2 regions of the Labrys sedimenti genome follow, and region 1 is predicted to be linked to the other one. Evidence: predicted binding sites of a transcription regulator. Region 1 holds the regulator's gene; the other holds the start of a gene.

Region 1 (8,566 bases):
GAGCTCATCCCACTCTGCCACCCCTTGTTGCTGAGCAAGGTCGCCGTCGAGATCGAGCCCGATACCGCTCTGCCCGGCCTGACGGTGCGGGCGACAGCCAAGGTCGCCGGACAGACCGGCGTGGAGATGGAAGCGCTGACCGCAGTTTCCGTCGCCTGCCTGACCATCTATGACATGGTCAAGGCTGCCGACCGGGGCATGCGCATCGAGGCGATCAGGCTCATAGAGAAGTCCGGCGGCAAATCCGGCGATTGGCATGCGGAGGAAAATCCATGAGCCTGCTTCCCGTCGCGGACGCGCTGGCCAAGGTGGTTGCCGGCGTGAGCCCGCTCCCGGTCGAAACCGTACCGCTGCACGCAGCGCGGACCCGTGTCCTGGCCTCGGGCATCACGGCCCTCAGAACCCAGCCGGGCTTCAACGCCTCCGCCATGGACGGCTATGCCGTGCGGGGGCAGGATGCCCAGGAGGGTGCTGTCCTCGAATTGATCGGCGAATCGGCGGCGGGGCATGGCTATGCCGGTCGTGTCGGCGAGAACCAGGCGGTACGCATCTTCACGGGTGCCCCCGTGCCGGATGGCGCCGACACGGTGGTGATCCAGGAGCAGACCCGCCGGGAGGGCAACCAGGTCCTCGTCGAAGCCACGGCCAAGCCCGGCCAGCATATCCGAGCCCGCGGCCTGGACTTTGCCGAAGGCAAGGAAGCGCTGGCACCAGGTACCGTCATCGGCCCCCGCGACATTGCCCTTGCAGCGGCGATGAACCACCCTCGCCTGCCCGTCCATCGCCGCCCCAAGGTCGCCATCCTCGCCACCGGCGATGAACTGGTGCTCCCCGGCCAAGCCATCGGCGAGAACCAGATCGTCGCCTCCAACAACTTCGCCATCCGCGCCCTCGTCGAAGCCGAAGGCGGCGAAGTGCTCGACCTCGGCATCGCCAGCGACGACTTTCCGGCCCTGGAAGCCGCCATCAAGCGAGCTCGCGCCGAAAAGGCCGATGTGCTCGTCACCATCGGCGGCGCATCCGTCGGCGATCACGATCTGATCCAGACCGCACTGACCCGCGAAGGCATGCGGCTCGGCTTCTGGAAAATCGCGATGCGGCCAGGCAAGCCGCTGCTGCATGGGCGGCTCGGTGCCATGCACATTCTCGGACTGCCGGGCAATCCGGTCTCCTCCGTGGTTTGCGGCGTCCTCTTTCTTGTGCCGCTGCTGCGCACGTTGCTTGGCCGTTCCGACGCAGGCCCGCCACGCCGCAAGGCCGTCTTTGCCCGTTCCTGGCCGGCCAACGATATTCGCGAGGACTATATTCGCGCCCGCTTCCTGCTTGACGATACGTCAGACATCCTCAAGGTGGAGCCATTAACATTGCAGGATTCGTCGCTCGTCAGCGTGATGCAGCATGCCGATTGCCTGGTGATCCGGCCGCCCTTCGCACCCGAAGCAAAGGCGGGTGAGACCTGCGAGATCATCGATCTCCGCACGGCAGGCTATTGACCACGTCTTTAACCTGAACTTCATTGTTGCAGAACACAGTAGGAACATGTAGCACTGTTCTTGTTTTGTTTACACCTTCACCGTGATTCGCGGCCGCCACGACGGGATAGCCATGCTGACCAAGAAACAACATGAATTGCTTCGGTTCATTCATGAGCGCCTGAAAGAACAGGGTGTGCCTCCTTCCTTCGACGAGATGAAGGAAGCGCTGGACCTCAGGTCCAAGTCTGGCATTCACCGCCTGATCATGGCGCTGGAAGAGCGTGGCTTCATTCGGCGCCTGCCCAATCGCGCTCGAGCGCTCGAAGTGGTGCGCCTGCCCGAATCGGCAGTACCGAGCGGTGGCGGCCTGTCGCTGGCCTCTTCCCAGCGCGGTTTCCGTCCCAATGTGATCGAGGGCAATCTCGGCAAGGTGCGCCCCGTCAGGCCTGAAATTGACGACGAGGTCGGCCGGCCGGTCCTTGTCCCGGTGATGGGGCGCATTGCCGCCGGCACGCCGGTCTCCGCCATCCAGTCCAAGAGCCACACCATCAGCGTCACGCCGGAAATGCTGTCCTCCGGCGATCATTTCGCTCTGGAGGTCCGTGGCGATTCCATGATCGAGGCCGGTATCTTCGACAATGACACCGTACTCATCCGCCGCCAGGACCATGCCGATACCGGCGACATCGTCGTGGCTCTGATCGATGACGAGGAAGCCACGCTCAAGCGCCTGCGCAAGCGCGGAGCCTCCATCGCACTGGAGGCTGCCAACCCGGCCTATGAAACTCGTATCTTCGGGCCCGACCGGGTGCAGATCCAGGGCAAGCTGGTCGGTTTGTTCCGTCGCTACTGAGTGTGGCCGACGCCAAGGCCTGCCGGTCATGAGTGCGCTTCGCGCAATCGCGAACCGCAGCCTGCAGCGCCGCGATGTCGAAGACCTAGTCGCGACGAAGCTTCCCCATTCCGTCGTCGATTGCGAGATGGAGGAGTGCGATCTTTCGCGTCTCGATCTCTCTCATTGGGTATTCGAGCGTTGCATCCTTAGAAACGCCAAGCTGGTCGGCGCCAAGCTTGCCAATACGCTCTGGCGCAACTGCAAGGCGAGCGGCGCCGATTTCCGTGGCACGGATCTGGAGGAAGCGAACTTCCGCACCGGTGATTACAGCAATACCAGCTTCCGGCGTGCCAAGGCGGCTTCGGCGACATTCATCGGTTGCAAGCTGACGGGCGCAGACCTCTCGGAGATCTCGGCGCTGGGGCTGGTTTTCGAGGAGGTTCTGCTGATGTCGGCCAAACTGCCGGCCTTTTCCTTCCGCAAGGCCGTGCTGCGTCGTCTCGACTTCACCCAGGCCGATTTACGCCAATGCGACTTTCGCGAGGCGACCTTCGAGGAATGCAGCCTGCGCGATGCGAATCTGGCCGACACCCGCTTCGAGGGGGCCGACCTGCGCGGCGCCGATCTCGGTGGACTGAGGCTGGGAGATGCCCTCTATTTCAAGGGCGCTACGATCTCGAAAGGCCAGGCCGGCCAGTTGCTGGCCGAACTGGGCTTGCGGATTGCCTGACAAAACGTCCGGAATTTACAGGCTCATCGGCTCGACATCAGACAACCAGGGGTGCTCGAACCACTATCCGCCCGAGCACTGCCGAAAGTCGGCATGAAACGGGAAGGCAGGTCAGTCGACTGCAATCATGACATCTGAGGCCTTGATGACGGCATAGGCGTTCTGGCCGGGCTTGAGATTGAGGTCGTCGACGGCCTCGTTGGTGATCGACGCGGTAATGATGGTACCGTTGACCTCGAGTTGGATATGGGAAGTGGTCTGCCCTTTCGTCACGCTCTTGATCGTACCCTTGATCTGGTTGCGGGCGCTGATTTTCATGAAACTTCCCTTGGCGACGCGAAAAACGCGATCATCATCATTCTCGAAGCAATGTCCACCGGCAAATACTGGTGAAATTGGTGTGTCCGCCGCCCCTTCCAGACGGCGACACGATCAGGGTAACCGCCTCAAAACGCGCGGCCGTTACCCTGAAAATTGCGGGCAGAGGCCCGTAGGGGCGGCCGCCTTCTCGCTCAGACGCGGTACAGCCGATGCTCAGGAAAGACCGATGATGTCGCTGCTTTGCAAATTGACCGTGCCCTGGATCGCGATCTGAAAATCCGCCTTCTTGTCACCGTTTATATCGCCCTGGAGCATGGTCTGCCCACCCTGGAAGATATAACGCAGTTCACCCGACGAGCCGGTGAAATCGCTATTGGCGATCAGGCTGTGGAACTCCTGAAAACCGGCTACCGAACTGTTGGCGTCGATGCTGCTGAGGTCGATCTTGTCCTCGCCTTGGGTGAAGTCCATGATCGTGTCGGTTGCCGCCCGGGTCAATCCGCTGTCCTTGACACCCAGCAGCTTGAAAATGTCGTTGCCGCCCTCCCCCCAGAGGATATCGGCCCCAACGCCGCCGGCAATGATGTCGTTGCCGTCATTGCCGTGCAGCGTTTCTGCGATCGCTCCACCGACGATAGTATCATTGCCGGAAGTGCCCCACACGATCTCGAAACCCTTCACATTCTCGCTGCCGCCGGATGTGCCGAAGGTTGCGGTCTGAGCATTCAAGCCGAGAGCCGCCGTGGTGCCAAGATTGATATTGAGGGGGTCCGTCGTATCAGAAGCAACAGCGAAGACGTCTATCCCGGTGCCGCCGTCCACCTTATCGGTACCGCCGTCGTTGGAGGCGAAATAGACGTCATTGCCCGCACCGAGGCCATATATGTCGTTACCGGCCTGATCGTGGACATATTCGACACTGGCGCCACCGACAAAGGTATCGTTGCCCGCCCCCAGATAGAAATCGCCGGTCACCAGACCGGCACCGGACTCGGTGAATTTGTCGTTGCCAGCTCCGGTCTGGACATCGCCGTAGATGGTACCGCTGTTGGTGATGGTATTGCCGCCATCGCCACCATAGACGCCCCTATAGATCGTCTTGCTGTTGGTGAGGGTGTTGACACCCTCGCCCAGATCGATGCCGTCGACGCTGCCCGAATTGGTAATCTTGTCGTTGCCGTCGCCAGCCGAAATGAAACCGTAGATCACGCCGGTGTTGGTCGCCGTATCATCACCCGTACCCAGCCAGACGGCGCCATCGATCTCCTTGCCGTTGGTAAGGCTGTCATTGCCGGCGCCGAGGTCCAACGCGCCCTGGAAGTACTGGTCGCTTCCGGCGTCATAGCCATAGGCCGCGTCGCCGACGATCAACCCCGTATTGCTGATGACGTCGGCTCCCAAACTTCCAAGTATCGTCCCGTACAACTTTCCTGAATTCTTGATGGTGCTATTGCCTTGCCAGAGGCCTATCGAAACCTGGATATCCCGCTGACTATCATCTGCGAAAGTCAGGAGTTGATCATTTCCAATTACAATGCCGGAGTTCGTAACGGCATTCTTGCCCTCGTTGATCAAGATCGAACCATCGATCTCCCCAGTATTCGTGACGGTATTACCAGCGGTCGGGACTCCGAGGGAATTCAGCGGAGCCGCGCCAAAAAGACCGATATCGCCCTGAATCAGCTTGCTGTTGGTGATGCTGCCAAGCCCGCTGGACCGAATGGCATAGCCACTATCCGTAGAAATCGTCCCAGCGTTCGTCACCGTCAATATCGCAGCGCTGTTATTATAGATTCCGAAATCACCACCAGAGATGGTCGCGCCTGCCAGGTTTTTTACGGAAATTTTTGCGTTGGAATAGAGATTGCTTCCTGAACCGCCGACATAATAGACAGCTCCCGCATCCCCCCGGATAATTCCGGAATTTGCGACATCCAAGGCCGCATTTGTTCCGATGCCGTAGAGGGAACCGTAGATGGAGCCTTCCGCTCCCACATTGACCTTTGTCGTTACAAGGGTGCTCGTGGCCGGCGCGTTCACGGCAAGGCCGTCTCCTTGCAGGCCGCCGACCCCGCCATTGATCGTTACAGTCCAGGGGCCTCCGTCGAGCTGAAGCCCCAGACTGTCGGCGGAAATAATGTAGGAATCCAAATTTACCTTGTAGGTGCTTCCGGCTGCACCCGCCGCGAAGACGCTGTCATGGGTGATACCGGTTGGAAGTACAATGTTGCTCATGGAAAATTCCTGGACTGCGCTCAGTTGGCGATGGAATACCTGATATCCAAGCCACTTCACCTATCGGCTTGGCAGTGAGAACGACCGCGAGCATACATGACGTCTGGTATCCATGCGATGGCTTTACTCTGGCTCCATGCAAATATTTTCAAGCCATAGAAAAAATACCCCTTACAGCAAAATGTGAATTTTACAAAATAAAACAACGTTCAATATTTAGTCTAATTTATTTAAATCTCTCCTTGCAAAGATTTATCACTCCAAAGATAACATCAAAATTTATTATAAAATTATTTCAAGACATTGGAATTAATTACAAAAAACGGCAAGCCTGCCGTTTGCCATTTATACAAACTTGCTTGCCAATTAATGATTTGGTCCTTTAACGACCTTTCTTTGTAATGTACTGTAAAATCGTTGTGTTGTCGCAACGGCGGCGTTGTCAGTTGGTCGCAAGATTAAACCCGGATCGAATTGGCGATGGTCGGTTAGTTTGCGTTCCTTGCCACTGCGAGCATTTGCGACTACGTCCCCCGAGGTCTTCAATTCATGAATGAAATATCACAGAGCACGGGAGAGCCAGAGAAACTCGACTCCGGCCTCGCTGCGCTGTGCGGTGTGGCGAACTATTTCCGAATTGCAGCCGATCCCATGCATATGCGCCGAGAGCTTGCGCTGGGAAACAGGGAGAGCACCCATGTCGATCTGGTGCGGGCTGCAGCCATCGTGGGTCTCAAGGCGCGCACCATCAATGCGGCCAAGGCCAAGCGCCTGCAGTCCATACCGGTGCCGGCCATCGTCAAACTGCGGGACGGTGGCTATGCCATTTATGGAGGCCTGATGGCCTCCGGAGACTATCGGCTGGTCGATCCCGTCACGCGCGTGGCACGCGGCGTGTCGGTGGAAGACCTGCTCGGTCAGATCGAGGCGGACGTCATCCTGGTTGCCCGCCGTCTCAAGGGCCCTGGCATCGATCCGAAAGCCTTCAGCCTGCGCTGGTTCCTGCCGTCGATCTGGCGCTACCGCAAGCCACTGGCCCATGTCCTGGTTGCATCGATCTTCGTGCAGATCTTCGCGTTGATCACACCGCTCTTCTTCCAGGTGATCGTCGACAAGGTCCTGGTGCATCAGGGCTATTCGACGCTCCTCGTGCTGGTCCTCGGCCTGGTCATCATCGGTATCTTCGACGTCTCGCTGCAATATCTGCGCACCTATGTCCTTTCGCATACGACGAGCCGCATTGATGTCGAGCTTGGCCGGCGCCTCTTCCATCACCTCTTGCGCTTGCCGCTCGGCTATTTCGAGACGAGAGCGGCAGGCCAGACCGTCGCCCGTGTGAGGGAACTCGAGACTATACGCTCCTTTCTGACAGGCCAGGGCCTGTTCTCCGCGATCGACCTGTTCTTCACCTTCATCTTCATTGCCGTTCTCTTCCTCTATTCTTGGAAGCTGACGCTGATCGTCATCGCGGCGATCCCGCTCTATTTGATCATCACCCTGCTGGTGCGCCCGCATCTGCGCGACAAGGTCAAGCAGAAGTTCAACACGGGAGCAGAAAGCCAGCAATTCCTGGTCGAGACCGTGGTGGGCATCCAGACGCTCAAAGCCGCGGCCGTCGAGCCGGCAACCCAGTTGCAGTGGGAGGAGCGACTCGCCGCCTATGTCCGCACGGCCTTCGACGCGACGCTCCTGGCGAGCGTCGGCCAGAACGCCATTCAATATGTCAGCAAGCTGATGACCGCCGCCCTGCTCTTCTTCGGCGCCATGGCCGTGATCCGCGGCGAGATCACGGTAGGCGAACTCGTCGCCTTCAACATGATCTCCGGGCAGGTGATGCAACCCATCCTGCGCCTGTCGCAACTGTGGCAGGATTTCCAGCAGGTGCAGGTTTCCGTCGAAAGGCTGGGAGATATTCTCAACACCGTTCCGGAACATTCACCCCGGATGCCGTTGGCGCTGCCGACGCCGCGCGGACAGATCGCCTTCCGGAACGTATCCTTCCGCTACAGGGCCGGTTTGCCGGAAGTCCTCAAAACCATCACCTTGCAGATCAATCCGGGCGAGGTGATCGGCATTGTCGGTCCGTCGGGTTCGGGCAAGTCGACGTTGACCAAGCTGATCCAGCGTCTCTATACGCCGGTGGAAGGACAGGTCTTTCTCGACGGAGCCGATATTTCACAGGTCGACCCGGCTTGGCTGCGCAGCAATATCGGCGTGGTCCTGCAGGAAAACCTGCTGTTTCACCGTTCGGTTCACGACAATATCGCCTTGGCCAATCCGACCATGTCACGCGGCACGGTGATGCAGGTCGCACGCCTCGCCGGCGCCGACGAGTTCATCAGCAAACTGCCGAGCGGCTACGAAACCATCATCGAGGAACGCGGCGCCAATCTCTCGGGTGGACAAAGGCAGCGCCTCGCCATCGCCCGCGCCTTGGCGACAAACCCGCCGATCCTCATCTTCGACGAGGCCACGAGCGCCCTCGACTATGAAAGCGAGCGTGTCATCCATCGTAACATGCGACAGATCGTCAAGGGACGCACGGTCATCATCATCGCCCACCGGCTCGCCGCCGTCAGGAACTGCAACCGCATCATCAGCATGGCCGATGGGCGCATTGTCGAGATCGGCACGCATGACGCATTGGTGGCGAGGAAAGGCGGTCTCTATGCTCATCTGTGGGCGCTGCAGACCAGCCAGGCGAGTGGAGAGGACGTATCGTGAGCACGACCTCACTCTCCCCTGCACGCAAGCGGCCCGTACCGCGGCGATCCGATCAGGAGTTCCTGCCAGCGGCGCTCGAGATTCTGGAAACCCCGGCATCTCCGGCAAGGCTGGCGCTGCTACTGCTCATCTGTGGTTTCCTAGCCAGCGCCCTGGCCTGGTCCTATTTCAGCCGGATCGACATCTTTGCCGTCGCTGCCGGCAAGATCCGGCCGATCGGCCAGATCAAGACCATCGAGCCTCTGG
Region 2 (7,315 bases), 640 kb from region 1:
AATGCTGCGTCGGCTTCGTCTTGAGCTCGCCGGCCGAGGGAATGAAGGGCAGCAGCGTCAGATGGGTGTAGATGCAGGCGCCGCGCGGCAAATCGGACTTGATCTGGCGGATCGCCTCGAAGAAAGGCAGGCCCTCGATGTCGCCGACGGTGCCACCGATCTCGACCAGCACGAAATCCACGCCGTCATTGCCCTTGAGGACGAAGTCCTTGATGGCATTGGTGACATGGGGAATGACCTGGATGGTGGCGCCGAGATAGTCGCCGCGCCGTTCCTTGGTGATGATGTCAAGATAGATCCGGCCCGTGGTGATGTTGTCGTCCTTGGAGGCCGGACGTCCGGTGAAGCGCTCGTAATGGCCGAGGTCGAGGTCGGTTTCGGCCCCGTCATCGGTGACGAAGACCTCGCCATGCTCGTACGGGCTCATCGTGCCCGGATCGACATTGAGATAGGGATCGAGTTTGCGAAGGCGGACTTTGTAGCCGCGCGCCTGCAAAAGGGCGCCGAGGGCGGCTGAAGCCAACCCTTTTCCAAGCGAGGAGACCACGCCGCCGGTGATGAAAATGTACCGCGTCATGGACCCCCACTTAGACAAAAACACAATGATTCGACGAGCGGGCAATCGCTGCCCGCAGGATTATTTTCAAGTGACGCAAAGCGTTTTGCGATTTGGTGGAATCACCAAGAATCGCAAAGACGCGTCGGAACAATGAGTTAGAGCAAATAAGCGTTCGAGCTTGAACGCGCTTTGCTCTAGGACGCTACAGTCCCGAGCCCGACAATCACGCTGCCGGGCTGTTCATTACGGCTTGGCCGGTGCCGCCGGTTCGCCACCGCCCTGCAGCTGATCGAACACCGACCCGCCATTGGACGGGGCCGGAGCTGCCGGTGCGGGCTGGGCCGGCGTCGCAGGCTGATTGGCCGGCTGGCTCGTCGGCGCGGCCGGACGATACTGGTCGAGCAGCGAACCACCCGGGCGGCTCTGTTGATTGGCAAGAATCGTCAAGAGCAGGCTGGTGATGAAGAAGGCGGCCGCGAGGCCCGCCGTCGTCCGCGTCAGCAGATTCGCCTGGCCGCGTCCGGTCATGAAACCGCCCGAGCCGCCGCCGATGCCGAGCCCCCCACCTTCGGAGCGCTGCAGCAGCACCACAACAACAAGGGCCAGGACCACCATCAGGTGGATCGAGATGAGAACGGTTTGCATGGACTGATCCGGAAAGAATTCGGGCGCGTTCCTACACGAAGCGAGGCCCGCTGACTACCCCTGTCATATGGGAAGCTGGCATGAGCTGCGCCAGCCCCCCGTTCTTGAAGCTCAGGCGGGCTGCTTTGCGGCGACAAACGCCTCGTGCTCGCTCACAAGTTCACCCGACAGCGCCTTGGCAATCAGGGTCCGCGTCTCCGGGATACCGTAGATCGCCGCGAAGGAGCCGAAGCGCGGGCCCCTCTGCTCGCCCAGGAGAATGCGATAGAGCGTGTTGAACCACTCCAGCGATACACCAGGACGCTCTGATGTGGCGCCCTTGGCCTTGAAGTCCTGATAGGGCGGCAGGCTGCGACCGACATCATAGACCTTGTCCTGTATCATCGCCGCATCGGCATCGGCCGGCAACTCGCCGAGGGCGTCCGACAGCGCCTCAAGGGCGGCGCGCTCGGCGTCGGTGGGCACCGAATACTGTTTGGCCGGCTTCACGAAGTCCCGGAAATAACGGATCGCATATTCGACCAGCCTGTCGAGTTGCGGATGGGTCTGCGGCGATGCGTCCGGCGCATGGCGACGCAGGAAGCCCCACAGCACGTCCTTGTTCTCCGCGTTGGCGACGGCAACCAGATTGAGCAGCAGCGCAAAATTGATCGTAGTGCGCGCACCTTCCTGGCCGATCGTCTCCGGGGCCGGCGGATTGCCGCCATGAATGTGCCACACCGGGTTGCCGAGCTGGTTCTTGGCATCCTGCCGCCCGAACCCGCCCAGAAACTGCAGATACTCATCGACGGCGCGCGGAATGACGTCGAAATGCAGTTTCTTGGCCGAGCGTGGCGACTGGTACATGTACAACGCCAGGCTCTCCGGCGTGGCATAGGTCAGCCATTCGTCGATGGTCAGACCATTGCCCTTCGACTTCGAGATCTTCTGGCCGTGCTGGTCGAGGAAGAGCTCGTAGACATAGTGCTCCGGGGCCGTGCCACCGAGGATCTCGCAAATGGCGTCATAGACCGGCGCGTTGGTCTGGTGGTCCTTGCCGAACATCTCGAAGTCGACATCGAGCGCCGCCCAGCGCGCGCCGAAATCCGGCTTCCATTGCAACTTCACCTTGCCGCCGGTGACCGGCAGAGTCTTGTCGACGCCGTCCTCGTCGGTGAAGGTGATGGTCCCCGCCTTGGCATTCACATCCTTGAGTGGCACATAGAGCACTCGCCCGCTGCTCGGAGAGATCGGCAGGAACGGCGAATAGGTCGCCTGCCGCTCCTCGCCGAGGGTCGGCAGCATGACGGCCATGATCTCGTCGTACTTTTCGGCGGCCTTCAGCAGCACGGCATCGAGCTTACCGGATGCATAGTATTCCGTCGCGCTGGCGAATTCGTAATCGAACCCGAACGTATCGAGGAAGCGACGCAGCATGGCGTTGTTGTGATCGCCGAAGCTCTTGTAGTCGCCGCCAAACGGGTTGGGAACACGGGTCAGCGGCATCTGCAGATAAGGCTTGAGCGCTTCGGGATCCGGCACATTCTCCGGGATCTTGCGCATGCCATCCATATCGTCGGAGAAGCAGAGCAACCGGGTCGGAATACGATCTTCCGTCAGCAGGCGAAAGGCATTGCGCACCATGGTGGTACGCGCGACCTCGCCGAAGGTGCCGATATGCGGCAGGCCCGAGGGACCATAGCCTGTCTCGAACAAGACCTCTTTCTTGTCGCCGGACCGCTTCTGCAAACGGGCGACGAGCTTCCTCGCCTCCTCGAATGGCCAGGCGGCGGAGACATTGGCGGCCGCGACGAGCTCGGCCGGATAGAGATTTGACATGTTCGATCCGATTTTTTCTGCTGCTTGTGGACGGGAAGCCAGACGGCGCACGAGGTCGTTTGATTTCCCTCGACCGCAAGCGGAAGGCACAGCCATATTCAGGCCGGGCCGCAGCGTCAATCTTGGCGCGAGAATCTTTGGCGCGGGCAAATGATCGATCGAGGGGCTTGATGACGCCGCTTCTGGACTATCTGACCGCCGCTCTCGTCACCTTGCTGGTGGTGGTCGATCCACCCGGCCTCGGCCCGATCTTCCTGGGCGTCACGCGCGGCATGAACAAGGAGCAGCAGCATTCGGTCGGCTGGCGCGCCAGCGTGATCGGCTTCGGCGTGCTCGCCTTCTTCGCCATTGCCGGCGAACCCTTCCTCAGGCTGCTCGGCATCACCACACCGGCCTTCCGCATCGCCGGCGGCCTGCTGCTGTTCGCCATCGCCTATGAAATGGTGTTCGACCGCTCCAACGTGCGCAAGAACGAGACCGCGGAGACCGCCATCACCAAGGACTTCATCTCCAACGTTGCGGCCTTTCCGCTGGCGATCCCCTTGATCGCCGGCCCAGGCGCCATCACCGCGGTGATGCTGCTCTCGGCCCAGGCCCATGGCGAGCCCGCCAAATTCGCCTCCCTGTTTCTCGTCATCGCCTTCGTCACGGCCTGCTGCTACGTCTCGTTCCGCCTCGCCGGGGTGATCAACAAGCTCCTGGGCATCACCGGCAATGTCGTACTGACACGGCTTCTCGGCATCGTGCTGTCGGCCCTGGCGGTGCAGTTCATCGTCGACGGGGTCAGGGCGATCGTGGCGGGATAGCGGGCCCGCAGCGCGTTCGCCCCCCTGCCCTCCATCCGGGAGGCGATGATCCGGCCTTCGATCGCGCCCAAAGCAAAACGCCGGCCACAGGATGTGACCGGCGCTTCATGCAGCTTATCGACAGACTTCGTCCGATTTCAGAACGGGATGTCATCATCCATGTCGGCCGAGGAAAACTTGCTCGAACCAGCCGGTGCCGGGCGACGTTCCATCGGGCTCGACGAGCCGAAATCATTGCCCTGGTAGTCCCGGCCGCCATCGCCCTGCCCGCCGCCGCGCGAATCCAGGAGGGTCATCTCGCCGCGATAGCGCTGCAGCACGATCTCGGTGGAATATTTCTCGACGCCGGAGGCATCATTGTATTTGCGGGTCTGGAGCTGGCCCTCGAGATAAACCTTGGAGCCTTTCTTCAGATATTGCTCGGCAATGCGCGCCAGCCCTTCATTGAAGATGACCACGCTGTGCCACTCGGTCTTCTCCTTGCGCTCGCCTGTGGCCTTGTCGCGCCAGCTCTCCGTCGTGGCGATACGCAGGTTGACGACCGGCTCGCCCGAGTTGAGCCGCCGCACTTCCGGATCGCGGCCGAGATTACCGACCAGAATGACCTTGTTCACCGAGCCCGACATCGAGGCTTCCTTCCTTCGCTTCACAGCCTGCCTGCCGAACCGGCCCGCACGCCACATGGCGCCCCGAGGGGTGCCTCCATCATTCCTGCTCTAGCATGCTCCCGGCGCCACACCCGCAATGGAATTGGCTTCATGCACAATTAGTTTGTTCCACATTTGTTCACATAATGCAAGCGTCCCGCCTTAACCATCCGCTTACCAAGCCCCATCAAAGACCCCGCCATCTCGAACTCGGCCATTTCGCCTCGAATCATGTGGGAATCTGCGGCATCCGGCCAAGAAAACCTTGCCTTTGCCTGGTAACTTGCCCAACAAGCAGGTCGAAAATCAGAGCCGCGCTTTCCGTCATCGCTCTTTCGCCACATTGGGCGTGCAGGGGAGCCGCACACTTCAATTCTTAGTTCCATACGAGGGCAGCAACATGGCAGGACCAGGACAACAGCGCGAAGCGAACGACGGAGCCAACACGGTAGCGGCTCTGGGTTTGCGGCGCGCCGCTTTGCGCGGCATGCTCGCTTCCCCGATCATCGATGCCGATGACCAGAAGGGCTTGCGCGACGAACTCGTCGCCGAGTTGCGCTCCATCGCCAATTCAATCTCCCGCGCCCCCGCCAAAAACGCCGTCGAGCTCTGCGCCAAGCTTGACGTGCTCGGTGAGGAATATCGTCCCGACGGTGACAGCGGTTCCATTCGCGAGCTAATTGCCTCGATCCGCCGCGACGTCGTCAGCCTGACCGGCCGCCCCGCGGCCCAGGAGCGCGCCTCCTTCCAGACGATCCGCCCGCTGCACAATGCACGCGCCGCCGAACCGACCCAGCAGCCGGCTTCGGCCGAAGCGGCTGGCGAAGCCAAGGCCGACTGAGCCTTTCGTCGACGCCGGAAACATCACCCCCGCGGAACGATCCGCGGGGGTTTTTCTTTGGCCTTCCGCCTTCCTCTGGAATTGCAGAGAGCAAGGCGCGCCCAGGCGATTTCGCCTCATGGCCCAATGCCTCGCCCAAACGAAAGGGGCAGGCTCACGCCTGCCCCTTCATCACATCGGCATCCCGACCGGCAAGCGCTCTTATTGCGCGTTGTCGCCCTCGCCTTCGTCGTCGCTGCTGCCACCTTCGTCGCCACCGGCGGCACCGCCGCCGCTGCCGGCGCTGAGCACCTGGCCATTGACGCTGACGGCTTTGGTCGCCGCGTCGAAATCGACATCCCAGACGGCCTTGCCGTCAGCACCGGTCTTGGCCAGTCCCTTGATCAGGGCGATGCCCATCAGGGCCGATTCCTTGTTGGGAACCTGGGCGGCGTTCACAGCCGCGATGATCTGGTCGAGATTGGTGGCCGAAATCGTCACCTTGCCCTTCTGGCTCGGCATGACGCTCATCTTGCCTTCAGCGCTCACGGCGCCGGCCGGAGCGGTGAAGGTGCTGGGCGCCAGGGCCACATGCGGCTGTCCGGCCATGAAGAGAGCCAGGAATTGCGGCGTCAGCTCGTTGGGGATCGGCGGATCCTTGCTCGCATCGAAATTCTCGATCGCCAGCTTGGTGATGGCCTCGAGGTCGACGCCCTCGAACTTCACATCGATATTGCCCTGGCCGGGGACCAGCGGAGCCACCCAGCCCGGGATGACCGGGGACTGCGGCAACGCCAAGCCGTCATATTTGATGTCGATGCCATAGGAGGCGTCCTTGACCGCACCGGTCATGCCGACGCCGTAGCTGAGGCTGCCGAGCTTGACCGGGCCGATCGGTGTGTCGATGGTGACATCGTTCAGCTTGGACGTTCCCGACAGATTGTTCCAAAGCGGCAGGGCAGCCGTCAGCTTCTGCTTGATCTCGGCCTGCTTGGCGATCAGTTCCTTGGGATCCTTGGAATTGGCCGCCATGCCGACGAATTCCAGCACCGTCGTCAGCTGGAGATTGTCGATCTTGGCATCCGAATTCAGGGACTTGGCCGCGACCTTGATGGTCAGGGGCTTGGTCTTGCCGACGATGTTCTCGACGAAGTCGGTGGCCGAACCAATGGCGGTGATGTCGACACCACCTGCACTACCGGCCGCTCCGGTCATCTTCTGGGTGATCTGACCAATGCTCGCGGTGACATTGCTCTCGGGATCCTCCATCTCCATCGACATCGAGGCACAGGTCGCTTCATAGGTCGAGAAGGTCGCGATCTTGGGATCGAACACGCCCGACGACTTGCAAGGTGCCGCAACCTTCATGGCGAAGGGCTTGTCACCCTGGGTACCGCTGAAATTGTAGTTGATCGGCGAATCGCTGGTCACCGCATAGGTGCCGTCCGAATTGGGCGTGGCCAGATAGGTGATCGGGTCGAAGCTCGCAGTGACGCCGGCTCCCTTGAGCTGGGCCAGGGTGGAGCTGAGGTCGAGCTTCACGGCATAGGCGCTGCCCTGCGGGGTGATCGACAGGATGCCCTTCTCGAAAAGGCCGCTGCCGAATGTCTTGGCGAGGCTGTCCTGCAGTTGCTTGGCGCCATCCGCCGATACGCCCTGCGCAAAGGCGGGAGCGCTCAGCAGCGTTGCGGCCAGCAGCGTGCTTCGAAAAGCCAGCCTGGCGGCGGGACTGCGGCGTTTCATGCGAAGAAGTTGCATGGAGTTTCCTTCAGTGGGTGGTAAGCCGTTTCGCGGCGCACTCTTAACGCATAATCATGAGGTGCGCACGCCTGGGTCGATGAAAGAGCGGTGGACGTTCAGAACCGGCTTTGAACCGGTACAGCAGCACTAGGCCCCGTCAGGATCGGAAACGAGGTGCCGAAACGCACATGACACATTCGATAGTCTCCGTGACGGGAGCGTTTATCACGCTGCGGGCGGATCATCCTGAGGCTGTTATGGAGCATGGATGAGGCAGCGG

Evidence for each region. Region 1 encodes LexA, which represses DNA repair genes until DNA is damaged. Its sites were predicted from a motif close to TGTTCNNNNTGTGTTCNG; they were not measured.
Region 2: a site for LexA is predicted at 4,601-4,618, ahead of ssb (single-stranded DNA-binding protein). Genes of this name have one in related genera too.

What each region holds. Positions count from the first base shown of each region.
Region 1 covers NZ_JAXOUF010000001.1:1,121,904-1,130,469, forward strand. The annotation lists gene moaC (cyclic pyranopterin monophosphate synthase MoaC) at 1-276, shown strand, start outside; gene U1R88_RS05460 (molybdopterin molybdotransferase MoeA) at 273-1,493, shown strand; gene lexA (transcriptional repressor LexA) at 1,606-2,328, shown strand; gene U1R88_RS05470 (pentapeptide repeat-containing protein) at 2,357-3,040, shown strand; gene U1R88_RS05475 (TOBE domain-containing protein) at 3,152-3,358, opposite strand; gene U1R88_RS05480 (calcium-binding protein) at 3,575-5,596, opposite strand; gene U1R88_RS05485 (type I secretion system permease/ATPase) at 6,146-8,320, shown strand; gene U1R88_RS05490 (HlyD family type I secretion periplasmic adaptor subunit) at 8,317-8,566, shown strand, end outside.
Region 2 covers NZ_JAXOUF010000001.1:481,737-489,051, reverse strand. The annotation lists gene pyrG (CTP synthase) at 1-577, opposite strand, end outside; gene secG (preprotein translocase subunit SecG) at 803-1,204, opposite strand; gene U1R88_RS02230 (lysine--tRNA ligase) at 1,316-3,022, opposite strand; gene U1R88_RS02225 (MarC family protein) at 3,193-3,828, shown strand; gene ssb (single-stranded DNA-binding protein) at 3,966-4,454, opposite strand; gene U1R88_RS02215 (hypothetical protein) at 4,876-5,316, shown strand; gene U1R88_RS02210 (hypothetical protein) at 5,518-7,053, opposite strand.